Regions from separate parts of the Rahnella sp. BCC 1045 genome, predicted to be linked through region 1. Evidence: predicted binding sites of a transcription regulator. Region 1 holds the regulator's gene; the other holds the start of a gene.
What was found. Region 1 encodes PurR, which represses purine synthesis genes. Its sites were predicted from a motif close to CANGCAAACGTTTGCNTG; they were not measured.
Positions count from the first base shown of each region.

Region 2: serA (phosphoglycerate dehydrogenase) is a predicted target of PurR. The motif match lies at 2,384-2,401, and genes of this name have one in related genera.

Region 1 is NZ_JAFMOZ010000135.1:87,607-94,954, forward strand. Features, by position in the region: gene J1782_RS17805 (riboflavin synthase subunit alpha) at 1-274, shown strand, start outside; gene cfa (cyclopropane fatty acyl phospholipid synthase) at 383-1,534, opposite strand; gene punC (purine nucleoside transporter PunC) at 1,895-3,106, opposite strand; gene punR (DNA-binding transcriptional activator PunR) at 3,243-4,148, shown strand; gene purR (HTH-type transcriptional repressor PurR) at 4,185-5,210, opposite strand; gene J1782_RS26565 (YnhF family membrane protein) at 5,544-5,633, shown strand; gene J1782_RS17835 (C40 family peptidase) at 5,798-6,700, opposite strand; gene J1782_RS17840 (Grx4 family monothiol glutaredoxin) at 7,164-7,348, shown strand, end outside.
Region 2 is NZ_JAFMOZ010000143.1:141,571-148,918, reverse strand. Features, by position in the region: gene J1782_RS23895 (oxidative stress defense protein) at 1-302, shown strand, start outside; gene J1782_RS23890 (LysR family transcriptional regulator ArgP) at 365-1,267, opposite strand; gene rpiA (ribose-5-phosphate isomerase RpiA) at 1,483-2,145, shown strand; gene serA (phosphoglycerate dehydrogenase) at 2,486-3,724, shown strand; gene asr (acid resistance repetitive basic protein Asr) at 4,077-4,496, opposite strand; gene J1782_RS23870 (5-formyltetrahydrofolate cyclo-ligase) at 4,677-5,273, opposite strand; RNA gene ssrS (6S RNA) at 5,313-5,496, opposite strand; gene zapA (cell division protein ZapA) at 5,546-5,875, opposite strand; gene J1782_RS23855 (YecA family protein) at 6,129-6,701, shown strand; gene pepP (Xaa-Pro aminopeptidase) at 6,756-7,348, shown strand, end outside.

The DNA.
Region 1 (7,348 bases):
TGAAGATTTAATGAAATATGTTTTACATAAAGGGTATATCGGGATTGATGGTATCAGCCTGACCATCGGGGAGGTGACCCGCACCCGTTTTTGTGTGCATTTAATTCCTGAAACGCTGCAAAGAACCACGCTGGGCACTAAGCGTCTCGGGGATAAAATTAATATTGAAATTGATCCGCAAACGCAGGCCATCGTCGATACGGTTGAACGTGTGCTGGCCAGCCGCGAAGCCGCAATCGCCACTGCGCAGGCGATGAACGAAAAGGCTGAATAAACATTTTCAGCACGTGCGTTAACAGGAACCAAAAAGAAAAACCAAAAAAAAACCGGACATGAACGTCCGGTTTTTTGCTTTTAAAGCGTGTTAAAAGAATTCAGCGAATTAGCGCGGCACGCGCATCCCGCCATCCACACCTTCAGGGCTGAACACAACTTGCCAGAGCTGAATATCACGGGCTCTGAAAGCACCTGCACAGGCATTCAGATAATAGGTGAACATCCGGTGAAAGCGGTCGCCGTAGCGCTCTGCCAGTTCAGGCCAGTGTTTCTGGAAACGTTCATTCCAGGCCATCAGAGTACGATCATAATCTGCGCCGATATTGTGCCAGTCTTCCATCACAAATAATGATTCGCTGTTTCGAGCAATTTGCTGGACAGACGGCAGGCAGCCGTTTGGAAAGATATATTTATCTATCCACGGATCGACACTCAGATCTGTTTTGTTAGAACCGATGGTGTGCAGCAGGAAAATGCCGTCAGGTTTGATGTTACGTCGGGCGACATTAAAGTAGGTCTCATAATTTTTGGGACCCACATGCTCGAACATACCGACGGAAACAACACGGTCGAACTGATCGTTAAGATCGCGGTAATCCTGAAGCAAAATGGTGACGTCCAGGCCTTCGCAGCGTTTCTGGGCCAGCTTTTGTTGCTCGGCAGAAATCGTAACGCCAACTACGCTGACGCCATAATTGCGGGCTGCAAACTCAGATAATCCACCCCAGCCGCAGCCGATATCGAGCAAACGCTGGCCCGGTTTCAGTTGCAGTTTATCGCAGATCATTTTGAGCTTAGCTTCCTGCGCTTCTTCAAGCGTCGTGGCATCTTTCCAGTAGCCGCAGGAATATTGCATATACGGGTCGAGCATCAGGGTAAATAAATCATTGCCCAAATCGTAATGTTCTTTCCCGACGATCCACGCCCGTTTACGGGACTGCAGATTGGTGAGGCGTGCTGCTGCGATACGTAGTGTGTCTTTAAAATGGTGGGGGAGTTTATTTTCCAAACCGGCACGGAGAACGCGCTGGAAAAATATATCAAGGCGCTCGCATTCCCACCAACCATCCATATAACTTTCACCCAGACCCAAAGAACCTTCCTGTAAAACACGCTTGAAGAAGTCAGTGTTTTTTACTTTAAGGTCGAAAGGGCGATTACCGTTAACCTGGATGTCTGCCGTAGCCAGCATTTCACTGACTATCCGATACCACTGATTGTCCTGAATGCTTTGGTCTTCTATACACGATGAACTCATAGCTTCTCCATCACTTTCTCTTCTGACTTATTAACCTGCCGGGAAAAGCAAAGGCTATTTTTGCAGGTCTTTATGAGAACAGACGACTTGCGCCACGTCCGATATTCGACACCAACAGAGGAAATTAGAAGAACGCCTGCACACAAAATGTGGGCAGGAAAATCATCCTTGAAAAACGAACCAGAATAAATAGTGTGACGCGAACCTCGCGCCGACGCTAACTATGTAATAAAAGTATTGTAAAAATGCTATTTTATTGGGTTCAGTTGAGTATAGGCTCGCTGGCTGGCATTCTCAATAGTTAATCACTACGAATGTAAATGTCCATTAAGTGATTGTTACTTAAAGTCATTATCACTATTAGTTTGCATTCCGTGCCTGCTGTTTCTGCACCGGTTCCTGTTCACCGGATTGCACTTCTTCCTGACGCAGTGACAGCCAGCGGCCTAAAACTACCAACAGTAGTGTAGACAGCATCGTGGTGACTGTCGCCATGAGTGGTTGCACAATAAATGCGGAAACCAGCAAACTCGCGAGGAAACATAGACCCAACTGCAGTGTATTTTGCAACGCCGCGGCCTTACCTGTATTAGCAGGAAATGGCATTAATGCATTTGCGACGACAATGGGATAAATCGCGCCATTCACCAAAGCCATCAGGCAGAACGGAATTAACAGACTCACCAGACTCGCATCAGTAAATATAGCCACGCCGAACAAACCCGCCACACTGACGCCATAACCTGCCAGCAGCCACGGCAGGATCTTATTCCCATCCGTTTTGCTGATCAGCACACGACACCCAAAACCGCCCAGAAGGAAAGCAATGGTCTGTGGAACATAGCTCAGGCCAATCACACCCGGCGAATACCCCATGTCGCTGAGAATAAACGGGGAACCGGTCAGCCACGCGAAAAAGCCGGCAGAGCAGGCGGCATAAATCATCACGTTACCGCTGTAAAACCGGGAAGCGAGAAGTTTCGCGAAACCGGTTTTATCAGCAGGAGCATGAACCTCTGGCGCATTTTCGCGCAGTGTGGACGTGGTGATAAGCAAGATAACGGCTACGGCGGTCAGCAGAACGAAAATCGCTTCCCAGTCAAAATGGTTGAGAACCCAGGCGCCCAGCAAAGGTGCCAGAGCAGGGGAAAGCGCAACCAGTGGCATGATGCTGGCAAAGGTTTTTTTAGCAACATCGGCAGAAAAGCGATCTACCACCAGCGCCTGCCAGGTGACGGCGGCGGCACAGACGCCGACAGCTTGCAGGAAACGCAGCGCCAGCAGGGCGCGGACATTCTCAACCCATAGCACGCCCAGACAACCGACGACAAAGAGCGCTAAGCCAATCAGCAATACCGGCTTGCGGCCAATCTTGTCGGACAATGGCCCCCACAACAGCTGACCGATGGCAAAGCCGCCAAGGAAAATACTCAGGCTGGCGCTGATCATGCCCGGGCTGGTCATCAGGCTGCTTTGCATCGCGCTGAAGGCCGGAAGGTACATATCGGTCGCTAAAAAGCCAAGCATGCTCAGCCCGGCAAGATAGAGCATAAATCCAAGTGAGGGTTTCATTATTGTCTCTTTAATTTATTTATTGCAGATGATTTGACGCGGAAATCGTATCGGATGCGGAGTTTAACGCTTTGATAACAGGCTTGTGAAACGCTAATATTTGCAATCTGCTATCAAAAATATTGAAGGCTAAACGATGTGGTCAGAATATGCTCTTGAAGTGGTCGATGCCGTCGCCCGAACAGGCAGTTTTAGCGCTGCCGCGCAGGACTTGCACCGGGTTCCTTCTGCCATCAGCTACACCGTTCGCCAGCTTGAACAATGGCTGGCCGTTCCGTTGTTTGAACGCAGACATCGCGACGTTATTCTGACTCCTGCCGGTAAAGTTTTTGTCGACGAAGCGCGGGTTCTGACAAAAAAAATGATAGCGACCCGCCGCCAGTGTCAGCAGGTCGCCAATGGCTGGCGCGGAGAATTACGGGTTGCCGTTGACCGTATCGTTAAACCTGCGCGGACACGGCGGCTGGTGCTGGATTTCTATCGCCATTTCCCTGATACCGAACTCATCATTCATTCGGAAGTCTTTAACGGTGTCTGGGACGCGCTGGTCGACGGGCGGGCGGATGTCGCCATCGGCGCGACGCGGGCGATCCCCGTCGGTGGACGGTTCAATTTCCGCGATATGGGTTTTATGGACTGGCATTGTGTGGTCAGCGCGCAACATCCGCTGGCCCAGACGCAGGGAATACTGAGTGACGATCAGTTACGGCCTTATCCGGCGCTTTGCCTGGAAGATACATCGCGTACATTGCCGAAACGCGATACCTGGACGCTGGATAACCAGCGGCGGCTGGTGGTTCCCGACTGGACGTGTGCATTGGAATGTCTGAACGAAGGTTTATGTGTTGGCATGATGCCGGTTCACCGCGTGACACCCTTGATTGAACAGCAAAAATTACAGGTACTGTCGCTGGAAAATACCTTTCCGGACAGCCCGTGCTGCCTGACGTGGGATCAGAGCAATCCGTCGCCTTCGCTGGCGTGGCTGCTGGAATACATGGGAGACACGGAAACGATGAACCGGGAATGGTTGCGCGACTGACAAAAAAACGCCTGTGGCACAGGCGTTTATTGAAAGTTAACGGCGGTAATCGCGGTACGGGCCGTCGGCCACGGAACGGCGCTCAACCAGTTTGGGATGCACTTCAATGGTCTGCGACTCTTCGCGTTTGCTGATAATTCTGTCCAGCAGCATGGTAAAGGCCATTTCGCCCAGACGTTCTTTTGGCTGATGAACTGTCGTCAGTGCCGGTGAGAAATAGCGCGCGTTACGCACGTTATCATAGCCAATCACGGAAATATCCTGCGGTACGCGCAGGCCCAGTTCATCGGCGGCACAGATTGCCCCCATCGCCATCACGTCACCGCCACAGAATACAGCCGTCGGGCGGTTTTTCTGCATCAGAATTTTGTGCATGGCCTGATAGCCCGATTCCGGCTCAAAGTCGCCCTGAACGACCCATTCTTCACGAAGAGGAATATTGGCTTCCGTCAGTGCTTTCACAAAGCCCTGGAAACGGCCGCCGCCGGTGTTTCGCGCCAGTTGCCCAGGGATCACGCCGATATCGCGATGACCGCGTTCAATCAGATAACGTCCGGCCATATAGCCGCCTTCAAACGCGTTATCGATAATGCTGTCGGTGAAATTCTTACGCGCTTCGCCCCAGTCCATCACAACCATCGGGATAGAGCGGTATTCTTCAAGCATATTCAGCAATTCGTCCGGATACTCCGCGCACATCACAAGTAAACCGTCGACGCGTTTTTGCGCCAGCATTTGCAGGTAGGCCTGTTGCTTCTCCAGATTATTGTGTGAGTTACACAAAATCAGCGTATAGCCTTTTGAGAAACAGCTGTTCTCCACGGCCTCAATCACTTCGGCGAAGTAGGGCGCTTCACTGGACGTTGCCAGCAGACCGATTGTTTTGGTGTTATTGACCTTCAGGCTACGTGCCACAGCGCTGGGAGAATAGTGCAACTCTTTGATTGCAAGGAGAACCGCGGCTCGGGTTTCTTCGGCGACGAAACGGGTTTTATTGATGACGTGCGACACGGTTGTGGTGGAAACGCCAGCGCGCTTTGCGACATCTTTAATCGTTGCCATGTAAAAAATGACTCCTGTGCTCACGTGTTTCAGCACGTTAGCATTATGTTAATCGTTTGCTTGCGTGGATTTAACTGCTGACTTCGAAAAGGGCAGTGAAATCGTTGGGTGGATTCTTCAGAGTGAGGCGTGAAATGCTCTCGGGTGAAATCGACCGGCACACAGGCGTGGTAACCGACAATTTTCACTTATAATGCAGGAAAGTGGAAGTAAAATTGTCATGAACCTGGTGTCATTCAGCACAAGATTTTCAATGCGAATTATGAGAAAATGCGTTGGCACACATTCAGTGTGGCTATACGAACGCCACAATTTGATCCGTAAGGGGGTTTAATGGACAGCAACCTGAAATTTTCTTTGATCACTACGGTCTGCGCTTTGCTCGTGATTATTGCTTTCAGTTTCACCGCAGTGATGAACTGATTTGCGCGAAAGCCGCAATAAAAAGGGCGATTACCTATAACAGGAATCGCCCTTTTCAATTTTACGCAGTCACCCATTCCGCCGATACTCTTCCCTGCAGAAACTCTTCGTTAAATGCTATTCAATGGCTGATTAGCGAAACTTCAGACTTAACGAATTGTTTATTATCGGATCGTCTTAGGGGTCATTACCCGTCGTGCGCCTACATAATGATCTTGCCAGTAATCGTCACCCAGTGAGGTGATCTTAATGTCTTCGCCGGTGCGCGGTGACTGGATAAACTTCCCGTTTCCTACGTAAACACCGACATGGTCTGCGGCGCCGCGGTTATTAATCCGGAAGAAAACCAGATCGCCGGATTCTAATTCACCCCGTTTGACCGGGGCCGCATCGCGCAAGTGGTACATTTCATTCGCTGTGCGGGGCATTTTAATACGGATCAAATCTTTGTATGCGTAGTAAACCAGTCCGCTGCAATCGAAACCTGTATTCGGTGACGTTCCGCCCCAGCGGTAAGGTTTGCCGACCTGGTGCATCAGCTTGGTCATCGCGGTTTGTTGTGCGTGCTGATAACGTTTCTTGTGTGTTGCGCTGAGCGTTATCGGTTTACTGTCTTCTTCACGTAACTTTTTGCCTTTGCGGTGGCGGCCATACGCTTCTTTTTTACTGGCCTTTTCACTGCTGTTTTTAGCGAGAGAGCGGTTTTTCGTTTCCTTCCCTGCTTTCGCCTCGGCCCGGGTTGTCTTGAGTGTTTTTTCTTTTTTACTCTCGGCCCGCGTCGTTTTTACTGTTTTTTCAGAAGACGTCTTTCGCTTAACCAGTTCGGTGCTTTTGACTTTCTTCTTCGAATTTTTTTCCTGAGTTTTAGGTTCTGAAACCGGCGCGACTTTGGTTTTCTTGCTGGTTTTCGCGGCTGCCGTTTTTCGCTTTCGGCGTTCTTCCGGCGTGACCTGGTTAACATGACTCTTTCGCTGGTCGGCCGCGACACGAGTCTGTGGCGACGCATGAGCCATATTCAGAAACAGCTGGGTAAAGAGCAGCACAAAAAGCGTGAACAGTAAGCGCATAGCTTCGTTACCATGAGTGGTAGGGTTAAACATCAGGGATGTCAGAGTATTGCCTAAAAGAACGAGACAAAAAAGCACGAATTGCCTCGATTCTAGATCATATTGTGAGAAAAAGTTAATAGCTTTTTTTATGTCGAAATAACCGCCATTTTTAGTCAAAAAAATAACCACTTTTCATCATGTTATTATTTAAGTTAAAGAATGGGATTTTGCAAATCTGACATTATCGTGGAACGGCAAAAATGTTATTCTCGATGAATCTTTAAATATGTGAACCTGAACGCAAGCGCAGAAGATTGTTTAGCGAAATGCCAGTATTGAGAAAGACCCCACAAAAATTGGCGTTTTTATCTGGTGGCAGCCATCGTTACAATAGAAAGCATTGTGATTGCACACCGTCTCTGTGTGCTGCGCGTGAAGAGTAATGACCGTGACAGCCTGTACCGGCTTGAGGAAGCAAGAAATGACCACTCCAACGATTGAAAAAATTCAGAAGCAAGTTTCTGAAAACCCGATTCTGCTGTACATGAAAGGTTCTCCAAAACTGCCAAGCTGCGGTTTTTCAGCACAGGCTGTTCAGGCGCTGTCTGCGTGTGGCGAGCGTTTCGCTTACGTTGATATCCTGCAGAACCCGGATATTCGTGCTGA
Region 2 (7,348 bases), on a different contig from region 1:
AACTGGGTGTGGCAAATCCTGATCGTTTCCGTGACGAAGCGCGTCAGAAAGCCATTGATAACGCCACACAGCAGGCAAAGTCTTTGGCAGAGGGCTTCCACACCAAACTGGGGCCGGTTTACAGCATTCGTTATCACGTCGCCAACTACCAGCCAATGCCGGTTGCGCGCATGTTTAAAGCCGCCGCCGCACCCACGCAAAATGATGCCGCTGAAACCTACGAACAGCAAAGCATTCACTTTGATGATCAGGTCGATGTGGTGTTCGAACTGCAGCCGCAGGCACCCGCACCAGCTCAGTAAATATGACGCCGTAATAATGAAAAACCCGCTCCGGCGGGTTTTTTGTTTTCTGCGGCGCTAAATCAGTCCTGACGCAACACCTGATGTCCGTGTGCCAGCAGGGCATCGGTGACTTTACGCATCATGCGGCTTTCCGGCGCAAAGCGGTGCCAGTACAGCATCCGGCGCTGGAACAGGCCGGGCGTCAGGTCGATAAGCTCGCCGCTTTCCAGCTCTTTCTCGATTTGCAGATGCGGGATCATACAACAGGTCGTGCCCTGACGTGCCAGCTGCACAAAGGCTTCCGACGAGTTAACGATATGACACGGCACGCTGCCCGGTGACAAATCGAAGTTCTGTTGAAGGAACGCCTGGTGCATATCGTCGAGATGATCAAACGCAACCGCCGGCGCTTTCAGCAGCGCGGAACGGGTGACGCCGTTCGGGAAATACCGATCGGCAAACGGCTTGGAAGCGACAAAGAGGTAATCCAGCGCGCCAAGTTGATCGACCAGACAGCTCGGAAGCGGCTGCGGCTGAATACTCACCGCGCCGACCACTTCACCGCGGCGCAGACGTTCCTGCGTCCGGGTTTCATCTTCAACCTGCAAATTCAGGCGGATAGGTGAATCGACCAGCACGGATTTCAGCGCCGGTAACAGCCAGGTTGCCAGACTGTCGGCGTTGACCGCCAGCGAAAGCAGCAGCGGCGTATCGTTACTGTCGCTGTTACTGTCACTGCCGAGCCACTCCTCTTCCAGCAATTCCACCTGATGTAACAGGGCCAGTAATTTCTGCCCCTGTTCCGTCGGACGAGGCGGCACGGTACGCACCAGCAGAGGCTGGCCGAACAGATTTTCCAGTTGTTTAATGCGCTGAGAGACCGCCGATTGGGTGATGCAAAGCTTTTGTGCGGCGCGCTCAAAACCGCGCTCACGGATCACCGCGTCCAGTGCCTGTAGCGTTCTATAGTCCGGGCGTTTCATCGGAGTTCTGTCCCTTGGATTTAATTTTATCCGAACACTATGCCACAGATTGTCAGGTTTTGTGGTGAGGAAAATCGGGGCGCTTACAACCCAATTGCACTTAATAAGTGTGATCTGGTCACGCTCTTGTCTGCCCAATCTGCCGGCACATGCTTTATAATCACCGACACTTTTCCGTATTCACGCCACTTACGTTATCAGACAGAGAAGCCATTATGACGCAGGAAGAATTGAAAAAAGCAGTCGGCTGGGCCGCACTGGATTACGTGACTCCGGGCACCATCGTCGGTGTCGGAACCGGATCCACCGCCGCCCATTTCATCGATGCACTGGGTTCGATCAAAGGTCAGATCGAGGGCGCCGTTTCCAGCTCTGACGCTTCAACGGCAAAACTGAAAAGCTTAGGCATTCACGTTTTCGACAGCAACGAAGTGGACTCGCTGGACGTTTACGTTGACGGCGCGGATGAAATCAACGGCTTCATGCAGATGATCAAAGGCGGCGGCGCTGCGCTGACCCGCGAAAAAATCATTGCCGCGATCGCCAAAAAATTCGTCTGTATTGTGGACGCGTCTAAGCAAGTCGATGTGCTGGGTAAATTCCCGCTGCCGGTAGAAGTCATCCCGATGGCGCGTTCTTACGTTGCGCGTGAACTGGTGAAACTCGGTGGTCTGCCGGAATACCGCCAGAACGTTCTGACTGACAACGGCAATATCATTCTCGACGTCCATAATCTGAGCATTCTGGATGCCGTCGCGATGGAAAATAAGATCAACGGAATTGCGGGCGTGGTGACGGTAGGGCTGTTCGCCAACCGTGGCGCCGACGTTGCGCTGGTAGGCACTTCTGAAGGCGTAAAAACTGTCACGCTGAAGTAACCTATCAATAAGCAGAAGATCTGGCTGCTTTTGCTGAAAGCAGCCAGTCATCTCCCTGTCATAACACAATGTTATGAAGATGATAATTTTCTGAATGAATCATCTTTTCTTCAAAAGCCTTAATTTGGTGACTTATGTCACATTTCTCACTATCGCCTCCTGAACGTCTTGCTTTGTAAAATCTAACCAGCAGGAAATGCTGAAAACCAACAGGCGCGGTGAGCCTTCTGCTGTCTGGCAGGCAATCGTTTGTATTGATGATGGCGTATTTTTTGTTATGTTGACTGTGAGCAGTCACCTAGCAGTTCGAATTCAGCCAGAAAAAATATAGGGTCGGGAAATGGCAAAAGTATCACTTGAGAAAGACAAGATTAAATTTTTGTTAGTGGAAGGCGTCCACCAAAGTGCGGTTGATACACTCCGTGCCGCGGGTTACACCAATATTGAATTTCACAAAGGTGCTTTAGATACGGAATCGCTGAAAGAATCGATCCGTGATGCGCACTTTGTTGGACTCCGATCGCGTACTCAGCTGACCGAAGAAGTGTTCCAGGCAGCAGAAAAACTGGTGGCTGTAGGGTGTTTCTGTATCGGTACTAATCAGGTTGACCTGAAAGCGGCAACCCGTCGTGGTATTCCGGTCTTTAACGCACCGTTCTCTAATACCCGTTCCGTCGCCGAAATGGTGCTGGGCGAAATGCTGCTGATGATGCGTGGTATTCCTGAGGCCAACGCCAAGGCGCACCGCGGGATCTGGAACAAACTGGCCGTCGGTTCTTTTGAAGCGCGCGGTAAACGTCTGGGTATTGTCGGCTACGGCCACATCGGTACACAGTTAGGTATTCTGGCGGAAAGCCTGGGGATGCGCGTCTTCTATTACGACATCGAAAGCAAATTGCCGCTGGGTAATGCGCAGCCGATTGCGACTCTGGAAGAACTGCTCAGCACCAGCGACGTCGTGACCCTGCACGTTCCAGAAACGCCAGGCACCAAAAACATGATTTCCGAAGTGCAGCTGGCACAGATCAAACAGGGCGCATTGCTGATCAACGCCTCACGCGGCACGGTGATCGACATTCCTGCCCTGTGCAATGCGCTGCGCAGCAAACATCTGTCCGGTGCAGCTATCGACGTCTTCCCGGAAGAACCGGCGACCAACAGCGATCCGTTCAATTCTCCGCTGTGTGAATTCGACAACGTGCTGCTGACGCCACACATCGGCGGTTCTACCATGGAAGCGCAGGAAGGCATAGGCCTGGAAGTGGCGGGCAAACTGGCGAAATACTCTGACAACGGTTCGACTTTGTCCGCGGTTAACTTCCCGGAAGCCTCTTTGCCAGCGCATACCGAGAAAGCCAGCCGTTTGCTGCATATCCACGAAAACCGTCCGGGTGTGCTGACCAGCATCAACCAGATTTTCGCGGAGCAGGGCATCAACATTGCAGCACAGTATCTGCAAACCAGCCCGGAAGTCGGTTATGTGGTTATCGATGCTGAAACGGATGTCACAACGTTGAACACCGCGCTGCAACTGATGAAAGCGATTCCGGGCACGATCCGTGCGCGCTTGCTTTATTGAGAGATCTGCGCAGTAACAGACTATAAACCGCCGAAAGGCGGTTTTTTTATGCTATTTCCCGCAGACGGGAAGATCTTACCGGATGAGTCGTTTGCCAGATTGCTCAAGGCGTTGAGCCGATGACGGGCGCCATCTCAGGGCACTTCACGAAAATGTCATAAGTAAAAGAACAGGCTGACCAGACCACAGAGGATCAGTGAAGACAGGGTGATTTCGAACTGGAAGCGGCGCAGCATCATCCACAGTACCTCAGGATAAAAACTGGAGAAAAAAACACCCGGCGAACCGGGTGTAAATTTAGCATTTCTGGTAATTGCGAGTTAATACCTCACAAAGACTTCTTGGTAACTTCTTATGCTGCTGGGGTTGCTTTTGTAGCCGGAGCAGCTTTCTTAGCATGTTTCACGTGTTTTTTAGCAGCCTGCGCTTTCTGCGCTACCGGAGCAGCTTTCTTAGCATGTTTCACGTGTTTTTTAGCAGCCTGCGCTTTCTGCGCTACCGGAGTTGCTTTCTTAGCATGTTTCACGTGTTTCTTAGCAGCCTGCGCTTTCTGCGCTACCGGAGCAGCTTTCTTAGCGTGTTTCACGTGTTTTTTAGCAGCCTGCGCTTTCTGAGCGACTTTCTTGTGAGTCTTGTGTTTAGTTACATGCTTGGCCGCAGGCGCAGCGGTCGTTGCAGCAGCAGGTGCCGGAGTAGCGGTTGTTTCAGCAGCGAAAGCGACAGAAGACAGACCCATTGCAGCGGCTACAACCAGAGCTAATACTTTTTTCATGTTTAAATCCTCAGAGATATCGGTTTATGTGTCTGCCCCACTGCGGGGCCGTTGAGAAGATAATAGACATGACGGAATTTATTGTCCGTGAGGGATTGGTTTCGGCGTGTAACGGTATGTATAAGGGGAATTTTCTGAGGGGAGTATTCTCTGAGAGGAGTATCAACAGTCAGCCTATCTTCACCACGTCCACACTTTGCCCGGCGTGATCACTTGCGGCAAAGGCACATCCCAGTGCTCCACCGGCAAGACGTCCACCTGCTGGCAATCATGCGCTAAGCCAATCGGATACGGCCCGCCATCCCGCCAGTGCTCCAGCGTGCGGTCGTAGAACCCTCCGCCCATACCCAGACGTTGTCCGTGGCGGTCAAACGCGACCAGCGGCGTCAGGATGATATCCAACTGAGACAATGGCACAACCTGTGTGACATCAAGTTGTGGCTGGAGGATTTTAAGACGATTGCGTACCAGCGGTGTTTCAGGCGCATAGCGCAGGAACAACAGATGGTGAGGGGAAAACGGATGCAGCACCGGCAGACAGAGCTCTTTTCCTTCCTGCCACAGGCGCTGAATCAGCGGTGTGGTATCAAGCTCTCCGTCGAAGGACAGAAAAACTGAAATCGTGGTGGCAGACTGAATTTCAGGGTGCGCGGCAACGCGATCTGCGGCCTGAAGGGCAAACTCTGTTTGCTGACCGGCAGTCAGATTTTTTCTACGCTGGCGAATTTCATTGCGAATATTTTGTCGGGCAGAAGCAAAAAGAGGAGTGTGCAACATAGATACAAACACCAGAAAGGGATGTACCGAAAAGAAAGGGGAATCTCCGAGATGCCGTCGCAGGCTGTAACCCTTGAACCCATGGTTCAAGGTGAACGTGCTGTCGCAATCTTTAGGCTTCTCGGACGGACCGAGCATGCGCACCGATTACGGATCATCACATTCTGTTGGTACTAATTATCGGCTCAGGGGACGGGCCCGCTGGCGAACATCTCAGAGAAATTTTTTACCGCTTCTGACTGGCCTGTGACGAGCCACATCAGCAACGTGTGTTATTCGAAAGGCGCCCCTTCACGTTCAGAGATCCGGCCTTGTTCGAGCAATGCCTGCTCGATGGTTTGTTGCAGCATCCGGATACGTTGTTCCATATTGGATGCGTAATCGCGCGTTTTCAACCTTTCCTGAGCAAGTTCGTGACATACGTTCAATGCCGCGATGAAAACCAGTTGCTCTGTATTGGTGACTCTAGTGCGAACTTTAAGATCTTGCAACCGCTGATTAAGATCTTCAGCTGCCAGATTCAGTGCTTCCTGTTGTTCTGGCGGACAATTCACCCGTAACGAGCGACCAAAAATTTGAATATCTACCGGTTGTGCAGACATGCCACCTTCCTGCTGATTTATTCGTCCGCCCCAACGTGACCACTACGACCTGGCGCAGGATGTTGGAAGCGGGCGCCACTATAACTATCTCAATACCAGGTTACAACCCCATGACCGGCTGACTGCTGCCCGATTGTTCAGGGCGTGCCATTCAGGCCAAACTGAGCCTGATTGCGGGCTGCTAATCTGGTACTACGACAGACCTTGGTGGTAGCATAACACGAACTTAACCTGCCAACGATGGCGAATGCGCATGTCTATTGAGAATACTTACCCTACTTACGATTCGTTGGATCAAAACCTGAAACAACAATCGGTTGCTTTGACCGCAGCAGAAATGCACGGTCTGATCAGTGGCTTACTGTGTGGCGGCAACCGCGACGGCAGCTGGCTGACGATGGTGCATGATCTGACCAATGAAGGCCTGGCCTTCCCGCATACGCTGGCGGATTTGCTGCAACAACTTCGTAAAGTTACGTCCGATACGCTGGAAGATGACAGCTTCGAATTTAAAATGATGATGCCCGATGACGACAAAAGTGTCTTCGAACGTGCCGACGCCCTCGCCGGTTGGGTCAACCATTTCCTGCTCGGCCTTGGCATGATGCAGCCTAAACTTGCGAAAGTGAAAGGCGAAGTCGGCGAAGCCATCGATGATTTGCGCAGCATCGCGCAACTTGGCTACGACGAAGATGAAGATCAGGAGCAACTGGCGCAATCTTTAGAGGAAGTGGTGGAGTACGTCCGCGTGGCAGCCATTTTATGCTTTGGCGAATTTGGCCACAGCCTGCCGTCTGCACCGGAAAATACCCGCACGTTGCACTGATAATTTGAGAACCCAGTTAATAACAACGAACTAAAACGATTTCAGGAGAAAGTGATGACTCAGCAAGAGATCGAGAACCGTCGCCAGGCGCTGTTAGCGAAAATGGTACCGGGAAGTGCTGCGATAATTTTTGCGGCCCCCGAAGCCCCGCGCAGCGCCGACAGTGAATACCCGTATCGTCAGAACAGTGACTTCTGGTATTTCACCGGTTTCAACGAACCGGAAGCTGTGCTGATTCTGGTTAAAAGTGATGAAAATCATAACCACAGCGTGCTGTTTAACCGCGTGCGTGATCTCACCGCTGAAATCTGGTTCGGGCGCCGTCTGGGGCAGGAAGCAGCACCGGCTAAGCTGGGCGTGACCAAAGCCTTGCCTTTCGGCGACATCAACGACCAGCTTCATTTACTGCTCAACGGCCTTGACGTGGTCTATCACGCGCAGGGCGAATATGCCTATGCCGATGAAATCGTTAACCGCGCGATGGAAAAACTGCGTAAAGGTTTTCGTCAGAACTTCGCCGCGCCCGCGACCGTCACTGACTGGCGTCCGTGGGTTCACGATATGCGTCTGTTCAAATCCGCCGAAGAAATCGCGGTTATGCGCCGTGCCGGGCAAATCACTGCGCTGGCACACACCCGCGCAATGGA